Regions from separate parts of the Blautia sp. CGZ-1-C1 genome, predicted to be linked through region 1. Evidence: riboswitches for the same ligand, from Rfam matches in the RefSeq annotation. Region 1 holds a riboswitch; the other holds the start of a gene.
The links. A riboswitch is a leader RNA that binds a small molecule or an ion and turns the genes downstream of it on or off. The one in region 1 is predicted to bind cobalamin.
Positions count from the first base shown of each region.

Region 1 (3,300 bases):
TTACCTGCACCAGTATTTCAGTTATGGCAGCTGACACTCAGAGTGATACAACAAATCAGGACGGAAAAATGACAATAGGAGTGTCCGTATATAATCTGAATGATGCAGAAGTAAGAGCATTTAGAAATTATTTTGAAAATTATGTCGGCATGGCTTTTGATGTCGAGTTTTTATATTCTTCCAGTATAAGTACAGCAGAAGAAGAAATCAGCTTTATCAACGAGCTTCATGAAAGAAATGTAAAGGGAATTATTTCTTTCCTTTCCTCAGATCTTGAAGAAGTTCTTCCGGTATGTGAAGAATATGGTATGTATTATGTACGTGGCTCAGGAACGATCAGTGATGAAATGTATGAGAAAGTAAAGGATAATCCTTATTTTCTGGGAACAATAGGAACATCTGTTGAAACAGAAATGGATGCGGCTGCCAATATGGCGGAGTATTTTGTTTCAGAGGATCAGAATAACCAGAATCATTACATAATAGCATGTGGAGGATCTGCTATCGGTAATGAGATGCATCGTCTGAGAACGATTGGTATTCTGAATAAGCTTCAGGAAGCATATGGCCTGTCATATGAGAAGTCTGTAGAAGAACTGGTGAATACGCAGGATACTGAAGAAATTGAAACAGGCAGTGACATTAAGATTACTCTGGTTCCGGGGTATCCAAAAGATCACCTGGATGAAAAGCTGGCTGATTCGCTGAATACAGGAGAGTATAATGTTATTCTGAGTGTAGTGAGCGCAAGTGATTTTATCAAGATAATTGATGCTTATGAAGAAGAGAACAGTACAGATGTATTGTTGGGTTCCATTGACTGTTTTACAGAAGATACATACGAAATGTTTAATAAAAAGGGATATAACGGCAAGGAAAGAATCGACTATCTTGTAGGAAAATACGGTGCTATCGTTGCACCATCATTTGTTGCCATGAAAAATGCTCTGGAAGGCTTTGCAGAAGATTACCGTGAAGATGGAAGTGCTTTCCGGCTGCAGCAGTCATTCTGGACAGCGGATTCAGTAGATGAGTTTAATAAGCAGTATGCGTTATCTATTGGAATGTATGATAATACATATAGTGTAGAGGACATGATGGAAGTTCTGAAATCCTATACACCGGAAACAAATTTTGAGAAATTCCGGAAATTTACGGAAAAATAGATAGAAAATAAGAGTCTAAAATAATTGACGTATACATGATGGTATGTTATGATAGATGAGTATTCATACGGTCATTTAATGATTTTAGAGATAAGTTCAGACCAGCAGAAGCGTCCTGCTGGTCTGATTAAAAGGGAAACCGGTGTAAATCCGGTACGATCCCGTCACTGTGATAGTTGGTTTTCAGCTGAATGCCACTGGAAGATATTTTTCTGGGAAGGTGTTGAAAATGGGTAAGCTTAAGTCAGGAGACCTGCTTATTTCTGGTAAAAGAGATTCTTGCGGACGACGAGAAATCCTGATTAAGAGTTACAACTTCATGTGTTGCATATATATGTTTGATTCTTTAATGGTAAGATTTCGTGACGGATGTGGGAGCATCTGTCTTTTTTTTCGTTCAAAATCACAGGAATGGACAGTATGAGAAGGAAGAAAAACAACGAAGAAACAAAAAAAGAAAGGAAGTAAAGGATGAAAAAAACAAAAAGAGAATTACTTGTGTTAGCAGCGGCAACAACAGTTGCATTATTAATGGGAGTTACTGTACAGGCGAAGGGTGATGAGAAGGTTTTAAACTTCGGATGTCAGATGTACACAGATGGATGTGTAAACAGTGCAAATGATGAAAACAGTGGATGGAATGCTATGAGATATGGTATTGCTGAAGCATTATTTAAATTCGATGACAATATGGAAGTTATCCCGTGGCTTGCTGAGAGTTATGAAGTAAATGACGAGCATACAGAATGGACGATCAAGCTGAAAGACGGAATTAAATTCTCTGACGGATGTGATTTAACTCCGACAAAGGTAAAAGAGTATTTTGATCACATGAAAGAGGTAGGACCTTCCGGATCTGCCAAACCGGAGAAATATCTGGAATTTGAAGCAGAAGTTACTGTAGATGATGATGCAAATACTATTAACATCAAAACAAGCAAACCATATGCAAACCTTGTAGGACAGCTCTGCCACCCAACTATGGGAATCACAGATGTAGAACATATTGAAAACTACGATAATGGAATTATTGGAACAGGTCCATACAAGATTGAAGAATTCAATGGTGTAGGTGTTGGTTATACATTAGCTGCAAATGAGTATTATCGTGAAGATGTTCCATACGATAAGATCAATCTGCTGTTCATGGGAGATAACTCCGCAAAAACAATGGCTCTCCAGAGTGGTCAGGTAGACTTGGTTGAGAATATCACAAATGTAGCAGATATTCAGGATTTCCAGGACAGTGATGACTTTACTGTTGATATTGCATCCGGTGTACGCTGCGGATTTGCATGGATGAACTTTGATGGTGTTCTTGGAAACAAAACACTTCGTCAGGCAATCCTGATGGCAATTGACTATGATACAATCTGTAATTCCAGAACAATCGGTGGACTTTATACACCAGGATTTTCCGTACTGCCATCTACTCTGAACTATGATTACGACAAACTTGAGAATCCATATACCTATGATCCGGAAAAAGCAAAACAGATTCTGGATGATGCAGGAATCGTTGACACAGATGGAGATGGAATCCGTGAACTGGATGGCCAGAATATCAACCTTAGATATATTTCTTATGAAAACCGTCTTCTGAATGACTTTGCAGATGCTCACGCACAGTATCTTGCAGAAATCGGCATCGGTGTTGTTCCTGAATACGGAAGCTCAGATGATCAGTGGAGTAAACTTGCAGCACTGGATTATGACTTTAATAACAATAACTGGATCACTGTTGGTACCGGAGATCCTCTGGCATATATGGCTAACTGGGCAACTGATACCAGCTACTGCGCATACTCCAACCCGGACTATGATAAGTTATATGAAGAATTAAAAGGTGAAATGGATCCGGAAAAGAGAAAAGATCTGATCTTCCAGATGCAGCAGATCCTGGTAGATGATGCAGCGGTTCTGATTGATGGATACTACAACTCGTCTATGATCTACAGTAAGAAAGTTGGTTCTGCACATATCCATACAGCAGATTACTACTGGCTGTCAACAGAAATTACTCCTGCAGAATAAGAAAAGTCTGCGAATTGTGAAGTTACTGAATAGTTACAAACAGAAATAAAAAGAGGTGTCTTTTTTGAGTAAAAAGCAAATAATCAAGCGTTTATTACAG
Region 1 is NZ_JBWLUT010000099.1:5,392-8,691, forward strand. Features, by position in the region: gene AC058W_RS08715 (hypothetical protein) at 1-1,166, shown strand, start outside; cobalamin riboswitch at 1,242-1,441, shown strand; gene AC058W_RS08720 (ABC transporter substrate-binding protein) at 1,638-3,200, shown strand; gene nikB (nickel ABC transporter permease) at 3,256-3,300, shown strand, end outside.

Region 2 (3,300 bases), on a different contig from region 1:
GTTTAATTGTGGGATAGGAGTGTGTGAACAGTAATGCCAGATATCTCAATAGATAGAAGAGAGTGAAAGCGAGGAAAGACAGATGGCAAATGACCATGTAGAACATATAAGAATTGTACAGGAAACGGTTGCCGGTAAGGAAATTACCTTTGCACATGTAATGGGTGGTCCTGCTCCGATCATATATCAGAAGTTGGGATTGAATCCGCAGGTAGATTACCGTTCCTCTGCGATTGGAATCATGAATATGACACCGCCGGAATCTGCTGTGATCGCATCAGATATTGCAGTCAAGAGTGGAAATGTTTATCTGGGATTTGCAGACCGTTTTACAGGTACGCTGATTATTACAGGAGAGATTTCTGATGTAATGTCAGCAATGACAGAGGTTGTGGATTATTTCAGAGATACATTAGGCTATGTAGTCTGTGACATTACCAAGAGATAGGAAGTGCTTTGATGGCAGGGATGACGACAAAAGAATTATTGGAGAAGCTTTATCATGAGGACTATGAGAAGCTGAAAGGAAAGAAACTTCGCATGACCAGAGTGAGAGTTCCTGGCAAGGAAGTATGTCTGGCACATGTGATCAATCCATCTCAGAGTTGTATCTATCAGAATCTGGGACTTCATATAGGAGTCCATGAAGGAGAGGACCATACAGGGGAGGCGATAGGAATGATTCGCTTTACACCCTGGGAAGCAGTAGTTGTAGCGGCTGATGTAGCAGTAAAAAGTGCCAATGTAGAGATTGGCTTTATGGATCGTTTCAGTGGTTCACTGATTCTTACCGGAGGGCTGACAGAGGTTCAGACGGCAGTAGAAGAAGTCGTGAGATTTTTTAAAGAGGTATTAAAGTTTAAAACCTGTGCGATTCACAGAAGCTAGCACAGCCTATATTGGGAGAGCTGAAAGGAAAGAATACAAAATATGAAGAAGATATTTTTGATGGGCAGAAGCGAGGCTGGGAAAACTTCGCTTACGCAGGCTTTGAAAGGAGAAAAACTTCATTACATAAAAACACAGTATACAAATACGAACGATGATACGATTGATTCTCCAGGTGAGTATGCGGAATCTAAACATTTCAGTGTCGGGCTTGCATGCTTTTCATTTGAGGCAGATGTGATCGCTATGGTGCAGTCGGCAGATGAGCCTTTCAGCCTTTTTGGATATGGAAGTAATTCGTTTATTCTCAGACCACTGATTGGGATTATAACAAAGATAGATTCTCCATATGCAAATGTACCGATGGTACGACAGTGGATGATTAATGCAGGATGTGAACGTATTTTTCTGGTAAATAATGTTACCGGAGAAGGAATCGATGAGCTGAAGGAATATCTGGAGGAAGACCTTCCGCAGATTAGTCTGGAAGAAGCGAAATACAGACAGAGCCTGGGTTTAAATGAATGGGAACCCTTGCCAGAGAATTAAATATTATTTACTTCATAAGTTGCCAGAGTAGGATGGAAGTAATTCGTCATTAGAATAAGGATAAACGAAGAAATATAAAATTATATTGATAAATAGTTGACATTCTCATTACAAAATGTTACTATACAGTCAGTATAATTCCATACAGAACATATTAAGTGCTGATACTGTTTAAGAAACAGTACAGAAAGAGGGAATCAGGTGAGAAACCTGAGCGATCCGGTCACTGTAACAGAGGAGCAAATCTCAGAATGTCCATTGTGCCATAGCATGAGAAGGAGAGAGGAGCGATGAGCCTGGAGCCAGGAAACCTGCTTGGTATGGCGAGGTTAAACTTCCGTGTAAAGTGTAACAACCAACTCCGTTGAATCCGCAGCTTCGGAGTGTTGTCTGCTTTTATTTGAAGGCAGACATTTTTTATGGAATGCGCCTGTTCTTTATGAATTATACATGATTAAATGGCAGGCGATACTACTTCGGATTTATTCGTTCCCTCCGCGCACTCATGAACGGATTTTTTTCTACCCCGGGGTAGCATCGCTCCCTCTTATAATTACGTAATTTAAGAAATGCTGTAATGAATTTTTGATACTTTGTTATGCGAAGAGTGATTGATGATTCATTAGAGTATTTTTTTATATTATGAGAAAGAAGGAAAAAGAAATGGAGAAACCTTATTGGGAGGGAAAAGAGTATTCTTATTTCAGCCATAAAAAATGCGAGTATTTTCCATGCCATAAGAATGCAGATCCGGATGATTTTAACTGTCTGTTCTGCTATTGTCCACTATATGCGCTGGGAGATAAATGCGGAGGGAATTTTCGATATACAGAGAATGGGATAAAGGATTGCACAAATTGTATGCTTCCACATAAAAGAAAAAGTTATGGTTATATTACGGGAAAATATCAGGAACTGTCGACGCTGATGAAGAAAATAAGAGAAAATGAGCAGACAGAGACCAAAATACCTCGAGGAATAAAATAAATTTGTGTGAAAAGCGGGAATGTGTCAGATTAGCCCAGATAAACGGGAACGATTTTTATTGTAATATACAATTAAGTTTGTTAGAATAAATACAACAAAAGAGAAGATCTGAAATGAAATAATACAGTTGTTGGAACAACCGGCAGCTAATATCTTCTTAAATATCAAAAACTTGAACGGATTTTTGTGTAAATTATTTTACATACACTCATGCACCGTTCGCACACTTTTCACCTGAACAAAAGAGAATGCGGCACAGGCATTTGACATCTTTTCCTGCCGGTATTTTTTCTGACTGGCAGAACCGGACATTTCTATTTTCTATATGTTTCCTCCTTGAAGCAAGAGTTCCATTGCCGAGGAAAAATTTTTTGGAATTTTATGCATGATTTGTATAGAGGATAAGAGGAGGAGTTCTTTTACTGTTATTAACAGAAGAAAAATAGATTGTAAAGATACAAGGTTGGAAGATATATTTGCTACATAGAACCGCCGGAAAGCATGAAGTTGCTATCTGGCGGTTTTGGTGTAACAGTAAATTTTACAAAGCAGGATTCTATATTGAAAAATGAAATTAAAAATGATACAATGCTATTATCTTTGAACATGGAGGAATTATCAGACATATGAAAAAAAGAACTACTGCTATACGTGTGCTATCGGCTTTTTTGACATCTGCCATGATTTGCGGTTCGATACCTGTAAAAGGTCAGGAGATGTTTGGAACTGGTATATATCAGGAAACGGAAGCAGAGGATATAGAAGAATTTCAGGATTCTCAGACAAATGATTTTGAGACAAATACGGAATCAGATACGGAATCAGATACAGAAGTATTTTCGTCTGACGATACAGAACAGGATTTCCAGGATGGGG
Region 2 is NZ_JBWLUT010000119.1:47,725-51,024, reverse strand. Features, by position in the region: gene AC058W_RS11530 (BMC domain-containing protein) at 83-448, shown strand; gene AC058W_RS11525 (BMC domain-containing protein) at 460-888, shown strand; gene AC058W_RS11520 (EutP/PduV family microcompartment system protein) at 931-1,437, shown strand; cobalamin riboswitch at 1,577-1,770, shown strand; gene AC058W_RS11515 (cysteine-rich small domain-containing protein) at 2,101-2,424, shown strand; gene AC058W_RS11510 (C1 family peptidase) at 3,051-3,300, shown strand, end outside.
Region 2: it holds a riboswitch for cobalamin, as region 1 does, so the genes downstream of both, AC058W_RS11515 (cysteine-rich small domain-containing protein) here and AC058W_RS08720 (ABC transporter substrate-binding protein) in region 1, are expected to answer to the same signal.